One region of the Paenibacillus glycanilyticus genome, then DNA from elsewhere that is predicted to be linked to it. Evidence: a T-box and tRNA genes for the amino acid it is inferred to sense, from the RefSeq annotation. Region 1 holds a T-box; the other regions hold tRNA genes.
The links. A T-box is a leader RNA that pairs with one kind of tRNA and senses whether it is charged. The one in region 1 lies ahead of pheS (phenylalanine--tRNA ligase subunit alpha), so its partner is inferred to be a tRNA-Phe.

Region 1 (6,343 bases):
GATGGAAACGGCGACTAACGACGTCGGCGACGGGCTTCGGATGGTTAACACGGCAGGCGAATCCTTTGATTCGATCCAGCAGTCCGTTAATATCGTATCCTCCCAGATTCAGGAGGTCTCCTCTTCCGTACAGCAAATGGCGGCGGGTGCCGAGCAGATGGTGCAATCGATGAAAGCAATCGCGGAGGTGTCGGAACATACGGCATCCGGTTCCCAGGAGGTATCGGCCTCCGGGGAGGAACAGATGGAGTCGATGAAAAATATTTCCGGCGCCGCTTTATCTCTTTCCCAGATGGCGGAGCAGCTTCAGATGCAGATTGAGAAATTTAGAGTGTAAAACAACTAACGAAACTACAACACGCTATTGCCCCGAAATTGGATTTTCTGTTGTTCTAACGAAACCTCATATCGCTATTTAGTTACTTTTTGCAGATTCCAGCCCTTATTCGGCCCAATAACGTTACTAGGTTTCGTTAGAATCCGAAAGATGTTGATTTTTGCCAAATAAGAATACGTAGTTTCGTTAGCGGAACAAACGTGGGATAGTGAATGGCCGGATAGTACGTCATGTGTGTTAAAAAAACCTCGGACACTCCTTATTCAAGGAGCTGCCCGAGGTTTTTTACAGCATTAAGCCTGAAGCGTCATGTCTTTGCGCTCCGCCAGATGCCGTTTTACCCGGATGGCCATCAGGGAAGCGAAGAAACAGGTGAAGCCAGCGATAACAAAAGCCTGCGTGTAGCTGCCAAGCCAGTCGCGCATAACGCCTGCGCCGTACGCGGCGGTTGAAGCGCCGATCTGGTGAGCTACCACGATCCAGCCGAAGATCATGCCGGACTTTTCTTTGCCGAAGGTTTCGCCGGCGAGCTTGGCGGTAGGCGGTACGGTCGCAATCCAGTCCAGGCCATAGAATACGGAGAAAATGACGAGCATAGCCGGAGTGGCGTCAAGCGCGTAAGGAAGGAACAGCAGCGACAGCCCCCTCAGACCGTAATACCAGAACAGCAGCCAGCGGCTGTCGAAGCGGTCGGACAACCAGCCGGATATCGTGGTGCCAAAGAGGTCAAAGATTCCCATCATCGCGAGCAGTCCCGCAGCGGCAACCTCCACCATCCCGTGATCCCCGCAGGCGGCAATCAGATGTGTGCCGATCAGGCCGTTTGTAGAGAAGCCGCAGAAAAAGAAAGTGCCGGCGAGCAGCCAGAACGTTTTGTTTTTCATCGCATAGCCAAGATTCTGGATAGGAGACAGGAACAGATTGCCGCGGAACGGCGTAGGCTTAACGATTTCATCCGTACCGTAAGGAGCGGCACCCACATCGGAAGGATGATTTTTCATCCAGATGGCAACCAGCACAAACACCGTCACGATACCAGCAACAGCCGTATACATCGCGGAGCGCCAGCCGTAATCGGAGGTCATTTTGGCAAGCAGCGGCAGGAACAACAGCTGTCCGGCAGCGGCGCTTGCCGTCAGCATACCGACAACCAGCCCTTTTCGCTTCACAAACCACAGGTTGCTGACGGTAACGCCAAGCACGTTGGCCATCATGCCGGTTGCAAGGCCGGAGACGAGGCCCCACAGCAGATCGAACTGCCATAACGCTGTAATGAATGGCGTAACGGCAAGGCTTGCGGCCAATACCGCTAGAGCGATAAGCACGACCTTACGGATGCCGAAGCGCAGTAACAGGGCAGCGGAGAACGGACCAACCAGACCGTATAGTAAAATGCCGATGGATGCTACGCTGGAGATTTCTCCCCGGCTCCAGCCGAATTCGTCCTGGAAAGGGATCATCAGTACGCTTGGCATGGAACGAATGCCTGCCGATACCAGCAGGGTAACGAAGGTGAGCAGAACGATTATCCACCCGTAATAAAACTTGCTCTTGACCTGATTCATGTCGCACCTCGACTTAATTTGTTTGTACATACAAACGTATGGACATAAATAGTTCGGATAAAGGAACTATGGCAGAAGCTTTGATTTAAACCCATTTCGAGTTGCAACAGTATGACTTATTGCAGTTACGGGCCGTTATTTCTCCAGCTGTTCGCTTGTTGTTTCCAGAGATAGCGTCAGCTGCGCCGCAGCTTCATTGCCAAGAATCGCTTGGTACGATTCAAGCAGCTTTTTGGAAGCGGCACGAATCGCTGGCTCCAGCTCGCGGCCTTTATCCGTCGGATAGACCAGAACGGTTTTCCCTTGCACCTTGCGCTCGACAAGCTGTTTGGCTTCAAGCTTATCAATAAAGCGGGTTAAGGTAGAAGGGGTAATATACAGCTTCTCGGATAATTCCTTTTGCGTAATGCCGGGTTTGGCGACACTGAGACGAATGACATAGCCATAACCGGGTGCAAGCCCCGTGGTAGCAAAAGCATCGTCTGCCATGCGGGTAATCGCTCTGCTTAGGCGGTTCGCCGTAAAATATAAGCAGGTATGCAGGAAAGCTTCGGGATTTTCCACTTGTTGTTCAATATCCGCAGCCGTTGCCGGGTCGATGTCTTTTGTCATATCCTATGCCCTCCTTGGGGTTTGATGACTTCTATTTTGTATGTACAACAAAAATAATTCAAATTCAATTTCCTGTCAATAGAAAAACGCCCCCATGCCCAAAATGGAGGCGTTATGAATCTACTTATGCTCGTCCTCGGACTCGTAAGCGATTAAGCTGATTGTTGAACCCATCTGGCCGGTTAGCTTTTGCTCTAATTGTCGGATCTCTTCAAGCGCTTCCGTATGGCCTTCAAGCTCAGCAAGCTTGAAATGATTATTGGTCATTGGTATTCCTCCTCTCTAATTTTCATTGTGCTCGCGGTTGAGCATTCTTATACGAATTGTTCTTTCGCAAGGTGTCTAGTACACTTGGAGGGGAGTCCACTATGCGATTACCCGGGAAATGTTATCTGCGTTAATCATTTAGAGCATTAGTGATGTGCGATCATTCATTAAGTTAATGCTTACGAATAGGTGATCGCTTACGAATCATGAATCATCACATCCAGCCTACATCAGGCTGTATAGGTGACAATTCTTTAGGTGATCGCTTACGAAGTATGAATCATCACGAGCAGCTTTTAAGCTGCTTGTGTTCTAATTCATTTTAGGAGATGCAAAAATGTCCTACAAATCCCTGAAATTTTTAATATTATGGATCCCTACTATCGTCGTTGGTTTATGGGAGTACGTCCGGCACGTCTTTCTGCTTCCGTACGTTTCCATGGAGCTGGGGAATTTTTTGGCGCCGGCTCTTGTATTTCTGTTTACGTTAACTTTATTGCGCGGATTGTTCGGCAGGCTGGAGCAGACGCAGGAAGCCCTTCAGCGGGAACGGGTGTCCAAGGCGTCCTTTCAGCAGCGGGAGCAGCTGGCCCGCGAGCTGCATGACGGCATCTCCCAATCGTTATTCCTGCTCTCCGTTAAGCTGGATAAGCTGGAGCGTATGGAGCTTGGAGATGATGCAAGGGACACAACCGTTCAAATCCGGCAGACCGTTAAGCATGTGTACGAGGATGTCCGGCAGTCCATCGCAAATTTGCAGTCCCCGGCTGTAGTCGTTGACGATTCATGGCTGACCGCGATTCATGGCGCGGTGAATGATTTATTGCAAAACAGCGGCATTCGCGCAAAGCTCGATTGGCAGCTGCAGGAAGGCGTATTATCCAACAAACAGCTGGTCGAGCTGCAGTCGATTATTCGGGAAGCGCTTATGAACGTCAGCAAATACGCGCAGGCGACCGAGGTTCGGGTCATTAGCCGGCAGCAGGGCGATGAGGATTTTGTATGCGAAATAAAGGATAACGGGGTTGGGGCGGAACCTAGCCAGATCGATGCAAAGGATCGATACGGCATTCGCATGATGCGGGATCGCGCTGAGCAAATGGGCTGGCTGTTTGACATAAAAAGCGCGGTCGGCGAAGGAACAACGGTACGCATTCAATCCGGAGGTGAAGGGAAATGAGTGAAGCAAACGGGCAGATTCGCGTTTTTTTGGTCGATGATCATCCCCACGGAAGGGAAGGTATGCGGGAAATTATCGGAGCGGATCCGGAATTTACGGTTGTCGGAGAAGCGGCCAGCGGCGAGGAAGCCATCGCCCGCATCGATGACGTGCTGCCCGATCTGGTGCTGATGGACATCAACATGCCGGGTATGGGCGGGCTTGAGGCGACGCAGCAGCTGAAATACCTCTATCCGTCCCTGAAGATTGTTATGGTGACCGTCTCCGACGACATAACCCATCTGTTCGAAGCGATCAAGCGGGGAGCCCAAGGTTATCTGTTCAAAAATCTTTCTCCTTCCGCCTGGAGGGAATATCTCCGGGCCGTTGTGGATGACGAGGCGCCGATGTCGAAGGAAATTGCCTTCAGGCTGCTGCAGGAATTTACTTCGGCTGCTTCGTCCAACGGGACAAACCCGGCAAAGACCGGTGCAAGAACTGGCGTTGCCAGTGATGCTTCGGCAATGACAACGCCGCTTACTTCCCGAGAGAAGGATATTCTTGAACGGGTGGTGACGGGAGAATCGAATAAAGAGATTGCGGTTGCCTTCGGATTGTCCGAGCATACGGTCAAAAACCATTTGAAGAACATTTTGCAGAAGCTTCATCTGGATAACCGCGTTCAGCTTACCCGTTATGCCTATGAACAAGGGCTGCTCGAAAAATAAATTTGCCTTGGCAGCGAATGGTTGCAAGGAAATAAGGAAATGCATATAATATAGATTATTGTGTCCAAGTGTAAAAATGGATGAAAGCTTTGATGGAGATAAGTAAGCAGGGCTTCCGTACAGGGAGAAGACGCCATGGATTGCGAGCGTCTTTACGGGATTAGGCTGCCGAAGTTCACTCCGGAGCAGACGCCTGAACCGCTGCAAGCCGCTAATGGCTTACGGCGAATTAGGGAAGGTCCGGTTCCCGCCGTTAACGGGATTTGAGGGGTTGCTGTTATTATGGCAATCCGAATTAGGGTGGTACCACGGTCTTTCGTCCCTTGCGGGGAGAAAGGCCTTTTTTTGTTGCTATTTTGTTTTAAATTCCACAGTGGAGGCGAGATTTTACGATGAAAGAACGTTTGGAAGCATTGCGCGTAGAAGCGCTGCAAGAGCTGCAGCAGGTTGACAGTCCGCAGCAACTGAATGATTTGCGAGTAAAGTACTTGGGTAAAAAAGGGGCGCTGACCGAGATTTTGCGCGGCATGGGCGGCCTGAGCGCGGAAGAGCGTCCGGTTATCGGCCAAGTGGCCAATGATGTTCGCGCCGCAATCGAAGGCGTAATCGACGAGAAGCAGAACGCGTTCCTCGCTGCCGAGACGGAAAACCGTCTTCGCGCGGAGACGATTGACGTCACGCTGCCGGGCAAAGCGTTGCCGACGGGCGCGGTGCATCCGCTGAACAAAGTCGCGCAGGAAATCGAAGACGTATTTATCGGACTTGGCTATTCCATTGCCGAAGGTCCGGAAGTCGAGACGGATTATTTCAACTTCGAAGCTCTTAACCTGCCGAAAAATCACCCTGCCCGCGATATGCAGGATTCGTTCTACATTACGGAAGACATTCTGATGCGCACGCATACGTCGCCGGTACAGGTTCGCACGATGCAGCAAATGAACGGCAAGCCGATCAAAGTCATCTGCCCGGGCAAAGTTTACCGCCGCGACGACGACGACGCGACGCATTCGTTCATGTTCAATCAGATTGAGGGCCTTGTCGTTGGCCCTAACATCCGCATGAGCGACCTGAAGGGCACACTGCTGCAGTTCGTTCAGCAAATGTTTGGAGAGCAGGCGCAAATCCGTCTTCGCCCAAGCTTCTTCCCGTTCACGGAGCCAAGCGCGGAGGTTGACGTAACCTGCGTGCAATGCGGCGGCCATGGCTGCCGCATGTGTAAGCAAACAGGCTGGCTTGAAATTCTCGGCTGCGGCATGGTGCATCCGCGCGTTCTTGAGATGGGCGGCTACGATCCGAAGGAAGTGAGCGGCTTCGCGTTCGGCATGGGCGTTGAGCGTATCGCGCTTCTGAAATACGGAATCGACGATATCCGTCACTTCTATACGAACGATCAGCGGTTCTTAAGCCAATTCGCGAGAATGTAAAGGGAGGGGAAACAAGCGATGAAAGTATCTTACCAATGGTTAAATGAATATATCGATTTGACAGGCTATACAGGCGAGGAATTAGCCGAAAAAATGACGCGTGGCGGCATCGAGATCGACAGCGTGGAATCCCTGAATAAAGGGGTTTCCGGCGTTGTTGTCGGTTACGTGAAATCCCGCGAGAAGCATCCGGATGCCGACAAGCTTAGCGTATGCAAGATCGATGTCGGTACGGACGAAGAGCTTCAGAT
Region 2 (6,343 bases), 1.4 Mb from region 1:
TTGTGTGGAGGCGACGTTGGGATACCACCCTGATCGTATCGGAGTTCTAACCTGCTACCCTGAATCGGGTAGAGGGACCGTGTCAGGTGGGCAGTTTGACTGGGGCGGTCGCCTCCTAAAATGTAACGGAGGCGCCCAAAGGTTCCCTCAGAATGGTTGGAAATCATTCGTAGAGTGCAAAGGCATAAGGGAGCTTGACTGCGAGACCAACAAGTCGAGCAGGGACGAAAGTCGGGCTTAGTGATCCGGTGGTACCGAATGGAAGGGCCATCGCTCAACGGATAAAAGCTACCCTGGGGATAACAGGCTTATCTCCCCCAAGAGTCCACATCGACGGGGAGGTTTGGCACCTCGATGTCGGCTCATCGCATCCTGGGGCTGAAGTAGGTCCCAAGGGTTGGGCTGTTCGCCCATTAAAGCGGTACGCGAGCTGGGTTCAGAACGTCGTGAGACAGTTCGGTCCCTATCTGTCGCGGGCGCAGGAAATTTGAGAGGAGCTGTCCTTAGTACGAGAGGACCGGGATGGACGTACCGCTGGTGTACCAGTTGTTCCGCCAGGAGCACCGCTGGGTAGCCAAGTACGGACGGGATAAGCGCTGAAAGCATCTAAGCGTGAAGCCCCCCTCAAGATGAGATTTCCCAATTAGTAAGACCCCTTGAAGACGACGAGGTTGATAGGTTCGGGGTGGAAGCACAGCAATGTGTGGAGCTGACGAATACTAATCGGTCGAGGGCTTATCCTAAACAAACCCCACAGTACTTTGCGGGGACTCCGGTTTGAAACCGGAAACCAGCTAATGTTTTGTTTGAATCATATTCAGTTTGTTATGGTGTTTTATGTTTATAGCATAAATAAACACCCACCATGAAGTGGGTTTTTTATTGGGCTTTACCTTTTTTCTTAATGTTCCCTGATAGCTCAGTTGGTAGAGCACTCGACTGTTAATCGAGTTGTCACAGGTTCGAGTCCTGTTCGGGGAGCCATATAGAGAGGTGTCCGAGTGGTCGAAGGAGCACGATTGGAAATCGTGTAGGCTCTAACCGGGTCTCGAGGGTTCGAATCCCTTCCTCTCTGCCATATAACTTTTTATTTGATAAGGCCCGTTGGTCAAGGGGTTAAGACACCTCCCTTTCACGGAGGTAACAGGGGTTCGAATCCCCTACGGGTCACCAATTTTACCCAAAAAATGAAGTTCCATTTCGAAGGTTATTCCGATTACTTTTCGGGGACCCCGGAATTACACAATATGGAGGCTTAGCTCAGCTGGGAGAGCATCTGCCTTACAAGCAGAGGGTCGGGGGTTCGATCCCCTCAGCCTCCACCATATATGTTTTAAAATGACGCGGGGTGGAGCAGCTCGGTAGCTCGTCGGGCTCATAACCCGAAGGCCGCAGGTTCAAATCCTGCCCCCGCAACCAAAACTTTATCTTCGGTTTTTACCGAGAATTCGATGTGGAGCTGTGGTGTAGAGGCCTAACATGCCTGCCTGTCACGCAGGAGACCGCGGGTTCGAATCCCGTCAGCTCCGCCATTTAATCAAACATCAGGCTCGGTAGCTCAGTTGGTAGAGCAGAGGACTGAAAATCCTCGTGTCGGCGGTTCGATTCCGTCCCGAGCCACCATGTTAGATGGTTGGAAAAGTTAATATGCCGGTGTAGCTCAGTTGGTAGAGCAACTGACTTGTAATCAGTAGGTCGTGGGTTCGACTCCTATCGCCGGCACCATTTTTACGGAGGGTTAGCGAAGTGGCCAAACGCGGGAGACTGTAAATCTCTTCCTAACGGTTCGGTGGTTCGAATCCATCACCCTCCACCATTTTTTATTTGAGAGCCATTAGCTCAGTTGGTAGAGCACCTGACTTTTAATCAGGGTGTCGAAGGTTCGAGTCCTTCATGGCTCACTTTACCTTGCTTTTTGCGGTTGTGGTGGAACGGCAGACACGCTATCTTGAGGGGGTAGTGCCCACCGGGCGTATGGGTTCAAGTCCCATCAACCGCACCATATGATTTGAAATTACGGAGCCTTGCTTAGCAAGGCTCTTTTTTGTTTTTCCGAAACGATATGGAGCCTAGTTATATCAGTCAAAAAATTGAACATGGAATTAACGATAAATTGAATTGCAGGTATTCTGCCCAGACGGTATAATGCATCATCACCATTTGGCATCGATTTCATAAAAAGCGAGGGGTAGCATGATCGGTTGGACGAGCTCTACACAGGTTGGTCAAAAATTACGGACAGAGGATAAGGTCCGGATATTTGGAGTAATTGATGACTCCGTCTTTCCGGCGGATAAAAGTCAGGAAGGTCCGCTGCCATGAAGGTAATCAAGTGGCTTTTCGTCAACCGGAGTATTCGGACAAAGATTGTTTGGAGCAGCGTAATCACGTCTCTCGTCCCGATGCTTGTGCTGTCTTATCTTTTTTACGAATCAAGCACGAAATCGCTGGAACGTACGATGTACCGCAGCACCAGCCAGAATGCGCAATATGTAGCCGGCTATTTGAATCAATACTTTCGAGACCTGTCCTCTTCTGCGCTGCAGGTGTACGGTTTCCCCCGTGTTATGAATTTGATGGAGCACGGCCGTAACACGAACGACGAGGATTTCTTTGCTCTTGGAGAGTCGCTGAAGAGCTACTATGCGCTTGTCTCCAATAAGAACAAGGATACCGTCATTAAAGTCATGATCTTTGGCAAGGACAATAAGCTGAAGGACTTTTGGTCGAGAGCGGCCAGTTATGATTCTATCCCTTTTAACGAGAGCATCCCCCATTACGAGGACATGCTCGATTTGCCGTTCCAGAACTCACTCTCCTTTTCCTACAGGGATTCTTCGTTTAAGCAGGATTTTTTCGTATTTGCCATTACGATCTATGACCCGTTCTACCATAGTAAAATCGGCACGCTTGTTTTTTACATTCAGGTCAAAGAGCTCGCTAAAGTAATCGAGGCGAATAACCAGTCTCCGAATGTCATCGTGCTGCGCAACTCCAGGGGCGAAACCTTCTACCATACGAGCGACAAATACGATGGTATTGTACCTTCATTCGACATGCCGGATGCCAAGCTGAAAAAGAAGCCGAAGGAGATCCGCTTCGAGCAGCGCCAGGATCTGCTCGTCAGCACCTCTTATCTGGATAACGGGAACTCCACGCTAACCATCATTTATCCGAACGAAGAACTGGCCCGCCATCGCAACAATACGCTTCTGATCGCAATCGGGGCCTTGGTATTTGCGGTTGTGTGCATTTCGCTGCTGTCGCTTTTTGCCCAGCAGTATTTGACACGACCGATTAAACGGCTTGGCCAGGCGATGAAAAAGGTGCGCAACGGCAACTTCCACGTCACGCTGTCACAGCCGTACCGTTACCGGGATGACATATCCGAGCTGACCCGAAGCTTCAACTTCATGACGGAAAAAATACGGGAGCTGATCGAGCAGCGTTACCAGATGCAGCTTCGGAACAAAGAGGCTCAGCTGCTTGCTCTGCAGATGCAGATTAACCCGCACTTCTTGTACAATACGCTTCAAACGATTGGCGGCAAGGCGGTGTTGATCGGAGATTATGAAATTCCGGAGATGTGCCGTTCTCTTGGTGACTTGTTCCGCTACAGCTTCTATGAGGGGAATACGGAGTCTACAATCCGGCAGGAGCTGGCGCATGTCGGCAACTATTTGTATATTCAGCAGTTTCGGTTTGAGGAGTCGCTGCGCATGGAGTTTGACGTGCCCGAGTCGTTAATGGAAGTCTCCACGATTCGTTTCGTTATGCAGCCTATTATAGAAAACGCGGTCATACATGCGCTTGGCGGGCCGGATGACGGGCAGCTGCTCATTCGGGTCAGAGCTGAAACGGACGAAGGGACAATCGTATTGTCCGTCAGCGACAACGGTCCGGGTATAGCTCCAGCCAAGCTGGCGGAGCTGCGCAGCGATATGGAGAAGAAGTCGATGGAAGTATTCTCGGGGGTCTCGATTGGGTTGAAAAACGTTCACGAGCGCATACGGCTTGCATACGGCGATTCGTATGGCCTCGAATTGGACAGCAAGCTGGGCGAAGGAACGGTTATTCGTATCCGAATTCCATGCAGAAAGCGGGGAGAATCTCATGTTTAAGGTAATGGTCGTTGATGATGAGCCATGGGGGCGCAAATCGGTTGGCAAAATGATAGATGAGCTGCAGCTGGATGTCGAGGTTGTCGCGGAAGCCCGAAACGGCGCGGAAGCGCTGGAGCTCATTCCGGTCAGCAAGCCCCATATCATCGTAACGGACATGAATATGCCGGTCATGAACGGCCAGCAGTTCCTCGAGCAATTGTATCACCGGTACAACCATATTAAGGTTGTCGTAATCAGCGGTCATTCGCAATTCGAATATATGAAAGCGGCCGTTGCCTACCAGGCATGCGAATACGTGCTGAAGCCGGTGTCGCATGCAGACCTGAAGGATGCCATGTTCAAAGCTATACAGGCCAGCCGCAGTCATATGAGCGTCGAGCAGCGTCAGCAATTCGCAAGCGAGATGCGCAAGCTGCGTACCGAGACGTTTCTGCAAAACGTGACGGGACGGCGAATAGTGGGCAACGCCGACATCGTCTCCAAAGCAGCGGAGCTTCTCACGAGTCCGCCTATAGGCCGCTATCGGCTTGCCGTCTGCATGTTTCGAAGATTCCGCGAGCTCTCGGAAACCAAGTTCAACGGCAATGCGGACCTGCTTATGTTCAGCATCGAAAATATGATGAACGAATTGACGAGCGGCGCGCCGCTATACGTTTTCAAATCGGACGACCGTCAGCGTCTTTGCCTGCTGTTGTCAGAGCCGGTTATGGACGGCGGGACCGTGCGGGAGCTGCTGCTTCCCTTCCACGAGACAACGAGCCGTATGCTGCAGCTATATGCCGTCGTTGGATTAAGCGATCCGCGCGAACGGCTGGACCAATTGCCGGAGGCTTTCGAGGAAGCGAGCGAGCGTCTGTACGACAGCCCGCTGCGTGGAAGCGAGTTCGTGGTAAAAGCAGCCGATACGCCGCGGGAGCTGCGGGAGCGCGGCGAGATGCTCGGCGGCTTCGACGCGAAGCTGCTGCAGCAAGCGATCGTTGGCGGACAAACGCCTTCGGTTCGCAGAATGCTTGGCGAGTTTGCGCGCAAAGCGGAGATATCGGAATCATTGTCCATCCGGAGCGCGCAGAAGGAGCTGCGCAAGCTTGGCGCTGCCGCCGGAAACGAATGGCCGGCTATTGCCGCAGCCAGTCTGCTGTTGTCCGATCAACGCGCGATTGACAGCGTGATGACGCTCTCCGCGCTTCACGCCTACGTGGCGGAGCTGTCAGCGGCTATAGAGGCGCATATACACGCCAGGGCGGCTTCGAATGATGCGGCTAATCCCATGAGCGAGATTGTGGCGTATTTGGACGGGCATTATTTCGAAGATGTCGGACTGATCGATATGGCAACCCGCTATCATATGGATCCGAGTTACCTGAGCCGGCAATTCAAAGCGGCAACAGGGGAAAATTTCATTGAGTATGTAACGCGCAAGCGCATGGAAAAGGCCTGCGAGCTGCTTCGCGAATCCGATCATAAGGTAAGCGATATTGCCGAGCTGGTCGGTTACGAGAATCAACGGTATTTCAGCCAGGTATTCAAAAAATTTACCGGGCAAACCCCATCGGAATTCCGGGAGCCGCCGATGGCTGAATTTCAGCCTGCAAAAAATTGAACATCGCATCTCCAATTTATTTTATTCCTGCAGCAGCCGACAATCAGTAAACTGAGCATCAGGACGAACGAGAACGCTCGATCCGAGAACATCAGACAAAGGGGATATGGAAAATGAACAAGAAACTCGGCCTTGGTCTCAGCGTTGCCTTGATGACCGCGCTGCTGAGCGCTTGTGGCGGAAATAACGGCAACAATGCCGCAAGCCCGGCTAATACGGCTTCGGCGCCCGCCAACTCGGCAACGGAATCGGCGAGCGCGCCGGCAACGGAAGATACCGAACCGGTTACCATCTCGTTCATGCATTTCAAGAGTGACGCGACGGACGGCATCAACAAAATCGTCGAGCAGTTCGAAGCTGAAAATCCGAATATCAAGGTGGACGTACAGCCGGTCAAGTTCGACGACTACGCCACCCTGCTGAAGACAAAGCTCGCCAGCGGCGATATCGTTGACGTATTTACTTTAAACGCCGGCAGCACGACCAAGCTGTACAAAGACGGCGGTTACCTGGAAGACTTAACCGACCAGGCATTTATGAAGACCTTCGATCCGGGCGTGCTTGCCGAGCAAGCAACGGACGGCCGCAACTACATTATGCCGCTGAACGCAGGGCCAAT
Region 3 (6,343 bases), 300 kb from region 1:
GAGAATAACCTGTTCTTGAAGATTAAAATAATAAAACGCGCCTAGCAGGATTGGTTTTATTCCATTCTCGAAAACAGGCTCAGCCCGATCTATTCTAATCTGGGGCAACAGGAAGAAAGTAAGGAATAGAAACAATGCGATTACAAACGGCAAGAAAATCTCCGCTGCCCTAGCCGTTGTTTCAATACCAAGCCGAACCGCGTAAACCACCACAGCCATGAATAAAATAATCGTTATTTCGATTGGCGTATTCGGCATAATATGGGTCGTCATGAAATTCCCTACGACGCGAAGCAGGAAAGAAGACAACAAAAAGATAAAAGAAAGGAAAAACAACGAAATAACCTTTCCTAGCCACTTCCCCAATATCTTCTCGCTAAACTCCGCAAGCGTTAATGTGGGATAGCGGCCGGCCAGCGCGCTATAAATCAATATGGTTAGAAGATTGGCCGCTGTTCCTATAAGGCATGCAATCCAGCCGTCTTGTTTGGAGAATACGGCCATAATGGAAGGAACGATCAGGATGGAGGTGCCAATCGTATACAGAAGCGTAAGAACGGTCAGCTGCCGGTGACTTATTTTTCCCTTCTCGAGCATCCTTCATCACCTCCCGCTTAAATTTTGAAAAATCGCCTCGGCCAGCGGCCGCAGCATATAATCGAGCCCATTTACCGGATTAGGAATATGTAAATTGAGGAACCTCATAATCACCAGTAAGATACCTAACCCCAGCAGGCAAAAGAATACCCAAAGATCCTTCCTCAGCTTTCTCTTCCTCAATGACGGCACTTCAATCAGAATAATTACAGCTGCGGCTGCGAATAGCCATATATATTTCATCATAGTTGCTAATTCCTTCTTACTTCATTTCTTGCATAAACGAGTTACTAACCGTACCGGTCTGCCGGATATTTACCACAACGTCTAACTTGACCGGCATCTTCTGAAAGACGGCATCCCAATTATTCTCAACACTTTTCCAATAGGAAGGATTCGCGCGATGAACGACATCTCCAAAGCCAAATATATCCACTTTGTATTTTTCCTGAACCTGATGGATTGTTTTCTGTACAAACCCCCGTATCGCTTCCGCGCTTTCGTGCTCCAACTCATAAATAGACGATTTTTGAGTCAGATCGATTTTACACAACACTTCGCCAATGCTGCCCTCGGTACGAATCCCTATATGTATTTCCGGTTCTCCGTTTACAAACCTGGCTTTGGTTGTCGTTTTCGAACGAATGACCTCAATTGTCATTCTCCCGCCCTCGGGACACTTAAGAACCCCGACCGTATTATGTACATCGTTGTGAATAAAAGAGTAGCCTCTGCTTTCTCCTTCATTCAACCATCCAACAAGCTTATCCTCGTTAAAAACAGCCATGCCCGAATACTGCAGGTGTGCGGGTGAAGCAATTTTTTCAACATTCTCCCTGCTTTCGCCTTTTTCGCGGTCACCTCTCAGGCGGAGTCCGGTGACAACCGGTTGTTTGCCTTTTCTAACGATATCCATAATGAGCTGATCCAGCGTTATCGATGCGGTTGGCGCCCATTGCTTCTGCGAGTTAAGCAAAGAAGAATACATCTGATTGGCAGGGATAGCTTCCAAATGGGTTAATATTTTCAGCGTGCTTGCTGCGGTAGTCTCTCTTGCAATGGTGATGTAGAAATCGGTGCGATGCTCATAATATCTGGACATGTATTCAAGAGCATCCGCAATCCCTTCTTTGGCTAACTCCTCGCCGATGACTAACATCCGAAGGTGGGCAGAATATATAGGTCTCGGCGATACCGTAGTCATTTTGCGTATGGCTTCAAATATGGTTCGTCCCCTCGCTTGGTAAAACGTAACGGGAGTCCGCGTCATCGTTCTGTTGTTTGCGGCAACCTCTCCCGGGTCAACGACCTGAACTGACACCTGATATTGATTCTCCCCATCCTTATCGATTCCGATTGCCACGGCAATCGCCAGATCATTAAGCTCGCGGCGATTCCAGCAGCCAGTCAGCGTCATCACTATTAAAACAAACAATAAGGGAACTAATATTCTCCGCATCATCATCGCAATTCCTCATCTCGTTGCCTTTATTCTCGATTACCGCTTCGGCCCGGGAAGCTTGTTATTGCCTCGGGTAATATTATTCTGACTAATTAGACGCAGCCGTTTCCGCATGGCCCAGTGCGGTAGCCGGAATAAGGTATCCTTCGTATCCTCGGCAATAAACGGTCCAAATGGACTCATATACGGTACTCCGAAGGTACGGAGACTGCATAAATGAAGCACGAGCGCAAAAATGCCTAGAATTATCCCGTATAAACCAAAGGACGCAGCCAGCCCCATTAACGCGAATCGGATCATGCGGATGGAAATGGACATATTCATGGCTGGCACAACAAAGCTTGATATAGCCGTGATGGATACCACTATTACCATCGCAGCGGAAACAATCCCCGCATCCACAGCTGCCTGTCCGATAACCAAGGTGCCGACAATCGAAATAGCCTGACCCATTGTTCTAGGCATCCGAACCCCGGCTTCACGCAGGATCTCGAACGTAATCTCCATAATCAACGCCTCGATAAATGCGGGAAAAGGTATCCCTTCCCGTTGGGCCGCAAGTCCAATGAGCAGCTGAGTAGGGAGCATTTCCTGATGAAAGGTCGTGATGGCTATATAAAGCGATGGCCCTAACAGAGCGATAAAGATGCCTACAAAGCGGAGAATCCTGATCAGCGAGCTGATATCGGCGCGTTGATAGTAATCCTCCGCAGAATGCATGAAGGAAATGAACAAAGCGGGAACCACAAGCACATGAGGCGTTCCATCCACCAATATCGCCACTTTGCCTTCCAGCAGTTCCGCAGCGATAACATCCGGCCGTTCAGAATTGTACATGGTCGGAAATGGACTATAAGCGGAATCCTGAATCAGCTCTTCGATATAGCCGCTTTCCAGAATCCCGTCAATATCTATTCTGGATAATCGGTTACGAACCTCTTCCAAGATCTTATCGCTCACAATACCTTTTATATACATTATGGAAACACTAGTCTGGGTCATTTTCCCGATTCTCATATTTTCAAGCCACAAATCGGGATTCTTAATTTTCCTTCTGACCAGTGCCGTATTTGTGCGAATGGATTCCGTAAACGACTCTTTGGGGCCGCGGCTTACCGTTTCCGTCATGGCCTCTGAAACCGCACGGTCTTTAATTCCATTCATAGCAATGGACAATATTTTATTGCTGTCCCATATAAGAATGACATGGCCGGAAAACAGGTTATAGTACATCGTATCCGTCGATGTCACTTCTTCTATTTCTCCCGCGGTCAGCAAGTCCAGAAAAGGATGCTGATTCGTATTAAGATTCGGAAACTCCACCATCAGAGTCTCCAATATAAAATCCTGAACAGAGTCCGTGTTTACTAGTCCATCCGCATAAAACAAATTCACTGTTCGAGAATTGCCACCATATTCAATTTGGAATTCTTTAAAAATAATATCGTTACTGTTACCGAGTTTTTCTTTAATCGTTGTAATATCGATCTGACTCATGCTGCATCACATCACCCGTATTTGATAATTATCAGTATGGTCATACGCCAATCGATATAAACAAAAAGCACCCGTCGGAGGTTAGTCCGCCAGGTGCTCGTAAAGTATATAAACATGCAAAAAACGCTGACCGTACAAAGTACAATCAGCGCAATCATTTCAATATTGGTGCCGGTGAGAGGACTCGAACCTCCACGGTTTCCCTCACGATTTTGAGTCGCGCGCGTCTGCCATTCCGCCACACCGGCATTTGATAAATATGGCGTGCCCTAAGAGATTCGAACTCCTGACCTTTTGATTCGTAGTCAAACGCTCTATCCAGCTGAGCTAAGGGCACATTTTATTGAAATAATTGTGGAGGCGCCACCCAGACTCGAACTGGGGGTAAAGCTTTTGCAGAGCTCTGCCTTACCACTTGGCTATGGCGCCACCTAATTATGGAGCGGAAGACGGGAATCGAACCCGCGACCCTCGCCTTGGCAAGGCGATGCTCTACCGCTGAGCCACTTCCGCATAAATGGCTGGGGATCAAGGATTCGAACCTTGGAGTGACGGAGTCAAAGTCCGTTGCCTTACCGCTTGGCTAATCCCCAACAGAAAACTTTTTAAACTTTAGTGAAAATGGGGCGATCGATGGGACTTGAACCCACGAATGCCGGAGCCACAGACCGGTGCGTTAACCCCTTCGCCACGACCGCCATACTCACTATAAAAATTATCTGGCAGGGGCAGCAGGAATTGAACCCACACCAAAGGTTTTGGAGACCTTTGTTCTACCTTTAAACTATGCCCCTAAATGGTGGAGGGTGATGGATTCGAACCACCGAACCGTTAGGAAGAGATTTACAGTCTCCCGCGTTTGGCCACTTCGCTAACCCTCCGTAAAAATGGTGCCGGCGATAGGAGTCGAACCCACGACCTACTGATTACAAGTCAGTTGCTCTACCAACTGAGCTACACCGGCATATTAACTTTTCCAACCATCTAACATGGTGGCTCGGGACGGAATCGAACCGCCGACACGAGGATTTTCAGTCCTCTGCTCTACCAACTGAGCTACCGAGCCTGATGTTTGATTAAATGGCGGAGCTGACGGGATTCGAACCCGCGGTCTCCTGCGTGACAGGCAGGCATGTTAGGCCTCTACACCACAGCTCCACATCGTTCTCGGTAAAAACCGAAGATAAAGTTTTGGTTGCGGGGGCAGGATTTGAACCTGCGGCCTTCGGGTTATGAGCCCGACGAGCTACCGAGCTGCTCCACCCCGCGTCATTTTTAAAACATATATGGTGGAGGCTGAGGGGATCGAACCCCCGACCCTCTGCTTGTAAGGCAGATGCTCTCCCAGCTGAGCTAAGCCTCCATATTCTCTCGAGCGACTTTTATAATATATCACATTCAAGTCGGCTTGGCAAGAACTTTTTTGTTTCTTTTTTGTAAAGATGGTGACCCGTAGGGGATTCGAACCCCTGTTACCTCCGTGAAAGGGAGGTGTCTTAACCCCTTGACCAACGGGCCTTGCTTATTACGTAGCAATCAGCTATGTAAGAAATATTATGGCAGAGAGGAAGGGATTCGAACCCTCGAGACCCGGTTAGAGCCTACACGATTTCCAATCGTGCTCCTTCGACCACTCGGACACCTCTCTATATGGCTCCCCGAACAGGACTCGAACCTGTGACAACTCGATTAACAGTCGAGTGCTCTACCAACTGAGCTATCAGGGAATACATTCAAAGCTTGCGCCTTGAAAACTGGATGCGAAATTATGAATTCCTTAAGTTTCTTGCGGGGTCCCCGAAAAGTAATCGGAATAAGCTGCAACGCTTAACTTCACTTTTTGGGGGTTGTTTAGGATAAGCCCTCGACCGATTAGTATTCGTCAGCTCCACACATTGCTGTGCTTCCACCCCGAACCTATCAACCTCGTCGTCTTCAAGGGGTCTTACTAATTGGGAAATCTCATCTTGAGGGGGGCTTCACGCTTAGATGCTTTCAGCGCTTATCCCGTCCGTACTTGGCTACCCAGCGGTGCTCCTGGCGGAACAACTGGTACACCAGCGGTACGTCCATCCCGGTCCTCTCGTACTAAGGACAGCTCCTCTCAAATTTCCTGCGCCCGCGACAGATAGGGACCGAACTGTCTCACGACGTTCTGAACCCAGCTCGCGTACCGCTTTAATGGGCGAACAGCCCAACCCTTGGGACCTACTTCAGCCCCAGGATGCGATGAGCCGACATCGAGGTGCCAAACCTCCCCGTCGATGTGGACTCTTGGGGGAGATAAGCCTGTTATCCCCAGGGTAGCTTTTATCCGTTGAGCGATGGCCCTTCCATTCGGTACCACCGGATCACTAAGCCCGACTTTCGTCCCTGCTCGACTTGTTGGTCTCGCAGTCAAGCTCCCTTATGCCTTTGCACTCTCCGAATGATTTCCAACCATTCTGAGGGAACCTTTGGGCGCCTCCGTTACATTTTAGGAGGCGACCGCCCCAGTCAAACTGCCCACCTGACACGGTCCCTCTACCCGATTCAGGGTAGCAGGTTAGAACTCCGATACGATCAGGGTGGTATCCCAACGTCGCCTCCACACAAGCTGGCGCTCATGCTTCTCAGGCTCCCACCTATCCTGTACAGATCGTACCAAAGTCCAATATCAAGCTGCAGTAAAGCTCCATGGGGTCTTTCCGTCTTGTCGCGGGTAACCTGCATCTTCACAGGTATTAAAATTTCACCGGATCTCTCGTTGAGACAGCGCCCAAGTCGTTACGCCATTCGTGCGGGTCA

Region 2: it encodes a tRNA-Phe, which carries the amino acid that the T-box ahead of pheS (phenylalanine--tRNA ligase subunit alpha) is inferred to sense. The anticodon was not compared.
Region 3: it encodes a tRNA-Phe, which carries the amino acid that the T-box ahead of pheS (phenylalanine--tRNA ligase subunit alpha) is inferred to sense. The anticodon was not compared.

The regions. Positions count from the first base shown of each region.
Region 1 covers NZ_CP195155.1:1,587,205-1,593,547, forward strand. The annotation lists gene ACR9FF_RS07200 (methyl-accepting chemotaxis protein) at 1-337, shown strand, start outside; gene ACR9FF_RS07205 (MFS transporter) at 631-1,902, opposite strand; gene ACR9FF_RS07210 (MarR family winged helix-turn-helix transcriptional regulator) at 2,038-2,514, opposite strand; gene ACR9FF_RS07215 (hypothetical protein) at 2,635-2,781, opposite strand; gene ACR9FF_RS07220 (sensor histidine kinase) at 3,119-3,961, shown strand; gene ACR9FF_RS07225 (response regulator) at 3,958-4,668, shown strand; T-box leader at 4,749-4,995, shown strand; gene pheS (phenylalanine--tRNA ligase subunit alpha) at 5,061-6,092, shown strand; gene pheT (phenylalanine--tRNA ligase subunit beta) at 6,111-6,343, shown strand, end outside.
Region 2 covers NZ_CP195155.1:209,330-215,672, forward strand. The annotation lists rRNA gene ACR9FF_RS01080 (23S ribosomal RNA) at 1-743, shown strand, start outside; tRNA gene ACR9FF_RS01085 (tRNA-Asn) at 909-984, shown strand; tRNA gene ACR9FF_RS01090 (tRNA-Ser) at 988-1,078, shown strand; tRNA gene ACR9FF_RS01095 (tRNA-Glu) at 1,099-1,173, shown strand; tRNA gene ACR9FF_RS01100 (tRNA-Val) at 1,250-1,325, shown strand; tRNA gene ACR9FF_RS01105 (tRNA-Met) at 1,343-1,419, shown strand; tRNA gene ACR9FF_RS01110 (tRNA-Asp) at 1,456-1,532, shown strand; tRNA gene ACR9FF_RS01115 (tRNA-Phe) at 1,548-1,623, shown strand; tRNA gene ACR9FF_RS01120 (tRNA-Thr) at 1,650-1,725, shown strand; tRNA gene ACR9FF_RS01125 (tRNA-Tyr) at 1,733-1,816, shown strand; tRNA gene ACR9FF_RS01130 (tRNA-Lys) at 1,829-1,901, shown strand; tRNA gene ACR9FF_RS01135 (tRNA-Leu) at 1,918-2,002, shown strand; gene ACR9FF_RS01140 (sensor histidine kinase) at 2,319-4,121, shown strand; gene ACR9FF_RS01145 (response regulator transcription factor) at 4,114-5,724, shown strand; gene ACR9FF_RS01150 (ABC transporter substrate-binding protein) at 5,838-6,343, shown strand, end outside.
Region 3 covers NZ_CP195155.1:1,285,909-1,292,251, reverse strand. The annotation lists gene ACR9FF_RS05840 (GerAB/ArcD/ProY family transporter) at 1-597, opposite strand, end outside; gene ACR9FF_RS05835 (Ger(x)C family spore germination protein) at 860-2,062, opposite strand; gene ACR9FF_RS05830 (spore germination protein) at 2,096-3,556, opposite strand; tRNA gene ACR9FF_RS05825 (tRNA-Leu) at 3,723-3,804, opposite strand; tRNA gene ACR9FF_RS05820 (tRNA-Arg) at 3,817-3,893, opposite strand; tRNA gene ACR9FF_RS05815 (tRNA-Cys) at 3,912-3,985, opposite strand; tRNA gene ACR9FF_RS05810 (tRNA-Gly) at 3,995-4,069, opposite strand; tRNA gene ACR9FF_RS05805 (tRNA-Gln) at 4,075-4,149, opposite strand; tRNA gene ACR9FF_RS05800 (tRNA-His) at 4,179-4,254, opposite strand; tRNA gene ACR9FF_RS05795 (tRNA-Trp) at 4,277-4,350, opposite strand; tRNA gene ACR9FF_RS05790 (tRNA-Tyr) at 4,354-4,437, opposite strand; tRNA gene ACR9FF_RS05785 (tRNA-Thr) at 4,445-4,520, opposite strand; tRNA gene ACR9FF_RS05780 (tRNA-Phe) at 4,547-4,622, opposite strand; tRNA gene ACR9FF_RS05775 (tRNA-Asp) at 4,638-4,714, opposite strand; tRNA gene ACR9FF_RS05770 (tRNA-Met) at 4,749-4,825, opposite strand; tRNA gene ACR9FF_RS05765 (tRNA-Val) at 4,844-4,919, opposite strand; tRNA gene ACR9FF_RS05760 (tRNA-Glu) at 5,000-5,074, opposite strand; tRNA gene ACR9FF_RS05755 (tRNA-Ser) at 5,114-5,204, opposite strand; tRNA gene ACR9FF_RS05750 (tRNA-Asn) at 5,208-5,283, opposite strand; rRNA gene ACR9FF_RS05745 (23S ribosomal RNA) at 5,409-6,343, opposite strand, start outside.